3 regions of the Ensifer sp. 1H6 genome follow, and region 2 is predicted to be linked to each of the others. Evidence: riboswitches for the same ligand, from Rfam matches in the RefSeq annotation. Region 2 holds a riboswitch; each other region holds the start of a gene.
The links. A riboswitch is a leader RNA that binds a small molecule or an ion and turns the genes downstream of it on or off. The one in region 2 is predicted to bind cobalamin.

Region 1: another riboswitch for cobalamin. It lies ahead of metE (5-methyltetrahydropteroyltriglutamate--homocysteine S-methyltransferase); the one in region 2 lies ahead of bluB (5,6-dimethylbenzimidazole synthase).
Region 3: another riboswitch for cobalamin. It lies ahead of BKP54_RS33570 (CbtB-domain containing protein); the one in region 2 lies ahead of bluB (5,6-dimethylbenzimidazole synthase).

Annotation. Positions count from the first base shown of each region.
Region 1 covers NZ_MOAI01000009.1:102,972-106,242, reverse strand. Annotated here, with positions in the region: gene BKP54_RS12975 (LysR substrate-binding domain-containing protein) at 1-722, opposite strand, end outside; cobalamin riboswitch at 1,185-1,405, shown strand; gene metE (5-methyltetrahydropteroyltriglutamate--homocysteine S-methyltransferase) at 1,503-3,271, shown strand, end outside.
Region 2 covers NZ_MOAI01000002.1:214,486-217,756, forward strand. Annotated here, with positions in the region: gene BKP54_RS03875 (acyl-homoserine-lactone synthase) at 1-181, shown strand, start outside; gene BKP54_RS03880 (DUF2865 domain-containing protein) at 369-1,439, shown strand; gene bluB (5,6-dimethylbenzimidazole synthase) at 1,348-2,139, opposite strand; cobalamin riboswitch at 2,184-2,393, opposite strand; gene BKP54_RS03890 (SDR family oxidoreductase) at 2,471-3,271, opposite strand, start outside.
Region 3 covers NZ_MOAI01000055.1:18,289-21,559, reverse strand. Annotated here, with positions in the region: gene BKP54_RS33580 (NAD(P)H-binding protein) at 1-365, opposite strand, end outside; gene BKP54_RS33575 (TetR/AcrR family transcriptional regulator) at 469-1,161, shown strand; cobalamin riboswitch at 1,160-1,429, shown strand; gene BKP54_RS33570 (CbtB-domain containing protein) at 1,472-1,648, shown strand; gene BKP54_RS33565 (CbtA family protein) at 1,846-2,640, shown strand; gene BKP54_RS33560 ((2Fe-2S)-binding protein) at 2,716-3,271, opposite strand, start outside.

The sequences.
Region 1 (3,271 bases), on a different contig from region 2:
CCGCTGCGAAGCTCCTCAATCACAAAGGTGGAGACGACCATGGCAATGCCATGATCGAGCAATGTGGTGGCCACATCCATTGCCTGGACGTCGAAGATCAGCTCAGTGCCATTGCTGGCCGGCGGTTCCACGCCCGCTTCGGTCATCCAGCGCCGCCACCAGCTGGCGTTGCCGAAGCGCCTCACCGTGAGAACGTCGGCCGGATCCTTCAGCTGATGTTTTTCCAGGAACGTCGGCGTACAGACGGGCATGTATTCGATCGGGAAAAGAGGAAACACTTCATTGCCCGACCAGTCGCCGTTGCCGCTGCGCACCACGAGATCAATCGCATCGCGCTTGAAGTCGATCAGCTCCGTGGACATGTGCACGCGAATGCTGATGTTTGGATGGGCTGTCTGAAACGAGGCGAGCCTGGAACCAAGCCAACTTGAGACGACGGTTGGCAGTACCGAGATGTGCAGGTGATGCTCGGTCTTGTCGGCAATCTCGGAGAACGCCGTACCCAGTAGATCGAGCGCCTCGGTCACCTTCGGCGCAAGCTGCCGTCCGGCAGCCGTCAAGCGCACTTCCCGTGGCAGACGGACAAACAGCGGCGTGCCGGTGCGGTCCTCCAGCAGTCGGATTTGATAGCTGACAGCGGCTTGCGTCATGCCGAGCTCCTGCGCCGCGCGGGTGAAACTCAAGTGCCTGGCTGCGGCCTCGAACGCGCGCACCGCACTCATGGGGGGAATCTTGCTCATGAAGTGAGATAAGCATTCTTTATGGCAGCATGCGAGAAATCGCTTTGCGCGAAACCACCAAAATCCTCAATTTTCTCGCGAACACATCACCACAGAACTGAAGGGGTTAGCAATGCTTAGCGCACTGCGATCGATCATCCTCCACGTCTGGACTTCGGCCAAGAGAGCTGCCGACGCCACGACGACCATCGATACATTCAGCGAGTTCCAACTGAGGGACATCGGCCTGACGCGAGACAATGACAGCATCCGGGCGCGCGCGGGCGATGTTGCTGATCCGTGGCAGCACGTAGCGGGCTCTGATCCGGGCGGTGCCCTTTCGCCGCAGACGCCAAATGATGAAGTCGCGTCGCCGCCCTTGCGACAAACTTTCGACCTCGGCCGAATGGAGAAAATAAAGACATAAACATTTCTTTATACGATTGACGCCGTCGACTTTGCGGGGCATTGTCGAACAATCGTGGTTCTGCGGCTCGTCTGACGACAGGCCGGAGCTAAGAGGGAATTCGGTGCGGCGCCGCAAGGCGCTCATGCCGGAGCTGCCCCCGCAACTGTAAGCGGCGAGCGGTCGTCCAATGATGTCACTGAGGGAGACGCCTCGGGAAGACGGGACGGTTCGTGTTGACCCGCAAGCCAGGAGACCTGCCGCGATAGATAACGTCCACGGGCGGGGTGTCCGATGTGTCGCCTTGACGAGCGAGCCAGTCTCGGTCGTGGATGCGTCGCATTCAAAGCCTTGCCCACAACCTTCGGGGTAAGGAAATGACCATCAAGACAGCCAATCTCGGCTTTCCACGTATCGGCAGCCACCGTGAACTGAAGTTCGCGCTGGAGCGCTATTGGGCCGGCAAGATCGAGAGACAGGACCTGCTCGACGTCGCCGCCAGGCTGCGGGCCGAAAACTGGGCCGCGCAAAAGGCGCGTGGGATCCAGATCATTCCATCGAACGACTTCTCGCTTTACGACCAGGTTCTCGACACATCAGTGCTGGTTGGTGCGGTGCCACCGGCCTATGGCTGGAAGGGCGGCCCGGTCGACCTCGACGCCTATTTCGCCATGGCGCGCGGTTCGACGACTGCCGCCTGCGCGTCCGGTTGCACGCATGGCGGGCCCGACGGGGGCAACCAGGCGCTGGAGATGACCAAGTGGTTCGACACGAACTACCACTACATGGTTCCGGAATTCGCGGAGGATCAGCGCTTCGAGCTGACGCGCAATGCGCCGCTTGACGCCTTCCTCGAAGCCAAGGCGCTCGGGCATGTCACCCGCCCTGTCGTCCTCGGCCCCGTCACCTTCCTGAAACTGGGCAAGGCGCTTGCCGGCGGATTCGACACCATCAATCTGATCGAGCGGCTGCTGCCTGTTTATACGAAGCTTCTCACCGAGCTTGGGGAAGCCGGCGTCGAATGGGTGCAGATCGACGAGCCATGCCTGGTGCTCGATCTCACTGAGCGGGAACGCCAGGCGCTGGCGCTGACCTACCAGACGTTCGCCTCGGAACTTCCGCAGTTGAAAATCATGCTCGCGACCTATTTCGGCGCGGTCAGTGACAACATGCCGACAGCCCTTTCGCTGCCGGTTGCCGGGCTGCATGTCGACCTCGTGCGGGCGCCGCAACAGCTCGACTTGCTACTTCAGACGGTACCGGCACAGCTTGTGCTGTCGCTCGGCGTCGTCGATGGCCGCAATGTGTGGCGTACCGATCTTGCCGGCCTCTTCCGCCGGCTGCAGCCGTTGATCGAGGCGCATGGCCGCGATCGCATCGAGCTTGCACCGTCGTGCTCGCTGCTGCACGTGCCAATCGACCTCGATCTCGAACGAGCGCTCGATCCGGAGCTCGGCTCCTGGCTTGCCTTCGCCCTGCAGAAGCTGGACGAACTCAGCCTGCTTGCCCGCGCATTCGAGCCGGGCCTGGCCAATCCCGAGCAGGTCTTTGCAAAATCGATTGCTGCGGTCGAGGCACGGCTGACCTCGCTCAAGGTCCACGATCCACTCGTTGCCGGACGCTTGAAGAACCTGACGGCAGCAGACAGCCGCCGTCAATCGAGTTTTGCAACGCGCCGGCGCCGGCACGAAGACAGGCTGGCACTGCCGCTCTTCCCGACGACGACGATCGGCTCCTTCCCGCAGACGTCAGAGGTGCGCCAGGCACGATCGCTGCATGCCAAGGGCGAGCTCAGCTATGTCGACTACCTCGCCTACCTGCGCCAGGAGACGGAGAAGGCCGTGCGCTGGCAGGAGGAAATCGGCATCGAGGTGCTGGTGCACGGCGAATTCGAGCGCAACGACATGGTGCAGTATTTCGGCGAGCAGCTCTCCGGCTATGGGTTCACTCAGAGCGGTTGGGTGCAGAGCTACGGCTCGCGCTACGTACGCCCGCCGATCATCTTCGGCGATGTCTCGCGCCCGAACCCGATGACGGTCGATTGGGCAACCTATGCGCAGTCGCTGACGGACAAGCCGATGAAGGGCATGCTCACCGGCCCGGTGACGATGCTGCAATGGTCGTTCGTGCGCGACGACCTGCCCCG
Region 2 (3,271 bases):
CCGCCGCATGGGTTGCCCCGGCGAGCGCATCGCTGACCCGCACCGGATCGGCTCGGTCTATGCCGTAGCGGTCGCCTGGGAAGTGACGCCGTCGCTGCTCAGCGCCATGAAGGCCGTAGCGGCGATCGAAGGCACGGTTCTTGAACGGCCGATGTCGCTGGAGACGGCACGCGCCGCCTGATCTCTAACGCTCCTTCCGTTCCTCCCACCGGACGGAGCTGTTAACGCAATGCGAGGCTTGTCGTTGCACCGGCGGCGACAAGCCTTATGATAGGGCTGAAACAGGAAGTGCCGACAGCGACCGAACCCGGACAACAAGGGTGGCGCCGTGCGGTTGCAGGAATGGACGTTCGCCCGTGTTCCGGAACATGAAAACCCTAGCCGCGGCGACCTTGCCGCTGCTTCTGGTTCTTGCCGATCAGGCGCTGGCCTCCAGCGTGTGCGACCGCCTGAACACTCGGCTCGCCGAACTGCCCGCCGCCATCGAAACTACGGCCGATACCCGCGATTATGCGAGCGCGATTTCCCGACAGAACATCGAATTGCGCCGGGCGCGCAACGATCGCCGACGCGCCGGCTGCGGCACAGGCAGCGTCGTCGTCTTCAACGGCGGCGACCCGGATATCTGCACAGACATCAACAGTCTGATCGCCGAGATGGAAGACAATCTGCGCATCCTCAAATCGGAGCGCCAGCAGCTGATGTCAGGCGATGGAGACGATACGCGCCGGCGCATCCTCGCCGCCCTCGAGATCAACGGTTGCTATGGTGGCAGCGAGGAATTTGCGACCGCCGACCCGGACGAGCCGGAAACGTACCGCAACATCCTGCGCGATCTGCCGCCGGACGAAAGCTACGGACCAATGCTGCGGGACGGCGAAATGGGCACCTACCCGCCGGAAAGCGGCGTCTATTCCGGCACGCTTCGCACCATGTGCGTGCGCACTTGCGATGGCGCCTTCTTCCCGATCTCGTCCGAGGCAAGCCCTGTGGACTTCGCCCGCGACGAGCAGGCCTGCCGCGCCCGCTGCCCGGGTGCCGAAACAGAACTATTTTTCCACGACCTGGCGACCGAGGAGAGCGACCAGATGGTCTCCGCCTCGACGGGACGCCCCTATAAAGAACTGCCAAACGCCTTTGCCTATCGGACGCGCGGCGTCGGCAAGCCGGGCATTTGCGGTTGCCAGATTCCAAAGATCGCGACGACGCCCAAGGCTTCCAGTGGCAACACTGGCAACAGCGAATCGTCGATCATCGTCATCGAGGGCAAGAAGGAAGCGGCCGCCCCTACCGCCAAGGCGGCTGCGGAGGAGCGCCCCTACGATCCCGCCAAGAGCAAGGTGCGGGTCATCGGGCCGACGTTCCTTCCCCAGGAGGAAACGTCGATCGACCTTCGCCATCCGAAGGGTCCGGGCTACCAGCCGGTTCAGAGCAACTGATCGCAGCGTCTGCCTTTCGGCAGGTTCCCCAGCCTTCCTCGAACACCAGCTCCTCCAGCGGCAGCCGCTGGCGCCAGCCCTTAACCGCAAGTTCCGGCTCCTGGTAAAGGCGATCGACATATCCGAGGCAAAGCCAGGCGACGATCACGACATGATCGGGAATGCCGAGGATCGCCTTGATCTCATTTTCATGAAAGATACTGACCCAGCCGACACCAACGCCTTCGGCGCGCGCCGCAAGCCAGAGGTTCTGCACGGCACAGACGGTGGAATAGAGATCCATCTGCGGGTTATGGGTGCGCCCGAGAACGACCGCTCCACCGCGCGTGCGGTCGCAGGTGACGCAGATGCTCAAGGGTGCCTTGCGGATCCCCTCCAGCTTCAGGGAGCGGTATTTCGCTTGGCGGTCGCCATCGAACATCAATGCCGCTTCGTCGTTGGCGCGGGAAAAGGCCTGCCATACCCGCTCGCGGGTTTCGGCCTGCCGGACCACGACGAAATTCCACGGTTGCATGAAACCCACCGATGGCGCCCGGTGCGCAGCATTGAGCAGGCGCATCACCACATCGTCAGGCAAGGGTTCGGCCAGGAACTGATCCCGCACGTCCCGGCGCGTTTCGATGGCTCGATAGACGGCTTCGCGCTCGTCGGATGAAAAGGCCTCTGCAGCCGCAAGGCCGCCATTAGCGTCAGTCAGCATCGTTCGATCCCCAACAATGCACAACCTTCCGCCGTCCGCGCGGATATCGGTCTATCTTGCCAGGCCGGTCTTCTGACTTCGGATCAACCGGCCGCCTCACCTTCCCAGATCACATGAAGATCCAGTGGCAAGATCTTGAGCAAGCTCAAAATCCCTAGAGGCAGTCGTCCCCGTCACAGCGTTGGGCACGTTCCGGAATAACACCGGATTCCCGATTCTCCCGCGTTGCGGGCACCTGACGGCGTCATAAGGGCACAGCCCACAGGGAATGACAAGCAAGTCCGGCGTCGCTTGCCGGTCACTCCACAGGGCCTCGCGACAGCGTCAGATGTCAGAGCGGCGCGACCGGATGCGGCGAGCCGTCATAGCCGCCCCACACCGACTGGTCGAAGCAGATGACCGACCCCGTCATCAGGCCGGACTCATCCGACGAGAGATAGGCGCAGGCACGCGCGACTTCCTTGGGGTCGACAAGCCGACCGAAGGGTTGGCTGGCGGCCGCCTTTTCGAGCCAGTCGTCTGCCGCCCCATGAAATTCGCGCTGGATGCGGTCTTCCCCTTCGGACGCCATCCAGCCGATATTGAGGCCATTGACGCGAATGCGGTTGCGCAGCAGCGCATAGGAGGTGTTCTTGGTCAGCGTCTCCAGCGCCCCCTTCGACGAGCAATAGGCGGCGATAAACGGCTGACCGGCCATCGCCGACATCGAGCCAATATTGACGATGGTGCCCTGCGTGCCCTCCCGCCGCATCAGCTTTACCGCTTCCTGCATCAGGAAGAACGGTGCGCGCACATTGACAGCGAACATCCGGTCGAACAGTTCGGGGCTGGTGTCCAGGATGGTGCCGCGATCGGTGATCGCCGCCGCATTGACCAGCGCATCGACGCGCCCGAATGTGGCGTCGCAGGCGCTGACGACCTTGCGCGCGTCCTCGACCTTTTCGAGGTCTGCCTCGACATAAAGTACCTGCGCGCCGGTTGCCTTGCGGATCTGCTCGGCCTTCGCTTCGCCCTTGGCAACGTTGCGTCCACAGATGACGACACCTTTAGCCCCACGTTCCGCAAACAGGTTGGCGATCGTTGCGCCCAGCCCCTGCGTCCCGCCGGTGACGATGGCGATCTTGCCGTCGAG
Region 3 (3,271 bases), on a different contig from region 2:
CTTGCCCGGATGATCGTCCAGTCGGCGCCGGAGGCCTGCAGTTCGCGCTCGGCCGCTTCCGCCTCGTCCTCGCCGCGCCCCGACAGAAGCACCAGCCGCTTGATGCCCGAGCGAACGGCAAGCCTCGAGAATTTGCGGATGGTTTCGACGGCGCCCGGCACCGCCAGATCCGGCTGGTAGCTGATATAGATGCGCTCGACATTTTCAAGCACGGGCGCCCAGGTCGCCTCATCCGTCCAGTCGAAGGAAGGCGATGCCGAACGGGCGCCGATGCGCACCGCGATACCCCGCTCCTCAAGGCGGGCCGCCACCCGCCGCCCCGTCTTGCCCGTACCGCCCAGAACCAGTGTGAGTTTGTCAGTCATCGCTTCCTCCTGAGGTTGATTGCAAAACATGAGCATCTCTCACATTTGCAAATGTGATAAATCCTCGTATTTTAGGAGTCAAGTCAAAATGTGAGCATTACTCATGATTCCCGATGCAAGCCCTTCCACAATCCCCGCTGACGACGAGCCGGCGCTGCGCCGCACGCCCAGCCAGAAGCGCAGCCGCGAGCGCGTCGAGCACATCCTTTCCTGCGCCACGGCGATCATCCAGGAGAAGGGCAGCGACGCCATGCGCATGAGCGAAGTCGCTGAAAAGGCTGGAATCTCGATCGGCTCCCTCTACCAGTACTTCCCCGACAAGGCGGCGATCGTGCGCACGCTGGCCGAGCGCTACAATGCGGTCTGCAATGAATGCATCGGGGCCGAGCTTGCCAAGGTGACGTCGATCTCGGAACTGCGTGACGCCTTCTCCATGCTGTTCGACATCTATTACGATATGTTCCTGGCCGAGCCTGTGATGCGCGACATCTGGTCAGCGATGCAGGCCGACAAGGCGCTGCGCGAGATCGACCTTTTGCAAAGCCGTGCCGGCGGCCAGCTTCTGGCCGACGTCTGGGCTCGGTTTGCGCCCGACACGCCGCGCGAAACGATCGACAGCGCCGCCTTTTTGATCATGCATCTCGGCGATTGCACGATGCGGCTTGCGGTCTCCGTCACCAGAGCAGAGGGCGACCAGATCGTCGAAGCCTATAAACGCATGATCCTTCGTGATTTTGTCGCGGATGGACCGGGCGGCGGCGCAAGTCTAATTGACATCTCCGGGGTGCGATCCTAATCATCGTGGATCGATTGGTTCCCGCAACGCGAACGCGTTTCGGGAGTAAACGGGAACGTGACGGATGGACCCATGCTGGGCATTCAAATCACGGCCGACCCCGCGACTGTAGAGCGACGTGAATGCGCCGTTCCGGAGCGATCCGGAAGAAGCCACTGGAGACAAGACCGCGAGAGGGCGGCCCTTGCTCTGGGAAGGCGAGGCAAATCCAGGGTGATCTCACCCGACGTCCTGAGCCAGGAAACCTGCCAGTCGATGCGGGCATAGGGCCCAAACCGGGAAAGATCCCGACGCCATCACGGAGGTTGTCATGGCTACATCTACAGTTTCGAGCATTCCGCTCTCCCTCAGCGATCGTCTGACCGCAGGTATCATCGCGCTCCTCATCGGCGGCTTCCTCGTCTTCGGCGCAGGCCTGGCGAACTCGGCCGTGCTGCACGATACCGCGCACGACACCCGCCACTCCTATGGCTTCCCCTGCCACTAAGCGATGTTCCGGGACGCGACTTGCGTTCCGCATCGACATAGCTGCGGACAAAAACGCTTCCGGCAGACAGCCGGACGCGTTTGCTCGCGTCTGATGCAGATTGAAGATCTGCCGGACGGAGCCGTTCGCATATTTGCCAGTGGGACACGGCGCTGCCTGCCAGATGCATGGCGCGCCGATATCGAGGGATATCGAAAATGATTGTCAGAACGCTTCTGGCCGCGATCGTGGCTGGATTGATTGCCGGTGTCTTCATGACCGGCGCCCAGGAACTGCGCGTCGTACCGCTGATCCTGCACGCGGAAGAATTCGAAGGCGAGGCACCGGCCGCCGGCGAACAACCAGCCGTTCAGCCGGGAACGGCCGATCCGGCCGCAGCAAACCACGACCAGCATTCGTCGCTGAAGGCGGTTTCGCCGATTGGCGCTTTGCTTGACGCCCTGTCGCCGATCACGCCTGCCTACGCCCATGAGGGCGAACACGAGGAAGGCGGCATCATGTTCGGCATGAGCCGCTTTTCCGGCACGCTGATCGCCAATCTGGTGACCGGCTCCGGCTTCGCGCTGCTGCTCGCCGGCGTCAGCCTCGTCATCGGCTACCCGATCACGCTCAGGAACGGCGCGCTCTGGGGCGCCTGCGGCTGGCTTGCCGTGCACATGCTGCCGGCAATCGGTCTGCCGCCGGAACTGCCGGGCTTCCCGGCCGCGGAACTCGGCGACCGCCAGGTCTGGTGGGGTGCAACCGTGCTGTTGTCTGCCGCCGGTCTCTATCTGCTGGTCTTGCGGCAAGAGATCGCCGCCAAGATCATCGGCCTCGTGCTGATCGCGGCACCGCATGTCTATGGCGCGCCGCAACCGTCGGACATCTCCAGCAATGTGCCGGCCGTGCTCGGCGCTGAATTCGCCGTGGCAGCCCTTGCCACCACGCTCGCGTTCTGGATTGTTCTCGGCGTCGTGTCGGGCTTCATCAACGATCGTTTCGCCAAGGCGTAACAGACCGGCCAGATTTCGCCATCAACCCGGAGCCCCTGATATCGCCGATATCAGGGGCTTTGTCGTCGAGATGTCTCAGCGCGCCTGCAATGCCAGCAGATGCGCCTGCAACCGCGCGCGGCGGTCGTCCGGCGCCAGCATCACGCAACTGTCGCAGAAGCTGCCACCTTCCGTTCGATAATAGAGACAGCAGCCGCCGCGCAGGCGATAGGTGCGCGACAGCGCATGATTGCCGCCGATCTCGATCACGATGTCCTCGTAACGGAGCTTGTCGGAAAATAGCGACGTACCCGCGCGCTTGACGATCGCCAGCGCCCTCGCCATCGCGGTCTCCTCGTCGCCGAGGACGCGGCCGATCTCCAGGAACCCACCGGCAAGCGAATCCGCCGCAAGCCGCCATTGCGCGCCCGAGGACAGGCCGGTGCGACGCTTCAACATGACGACGATCGGCGCCAGATGCGCAGCGAAGGTTTCGCCGAAGACGTCCGCAGTCGCCGGGGCATGATCCCCGGCTGCGGGCAAGGCAAGGCTGAAATGAAACCGCTTGGCCGCGACAAGCCGTTCGCCATAGGCCCGCGAAAATTCTTCGAAGCGAAGGCCGCGAACGGCTGCCACGATGCCCCCACCGAGA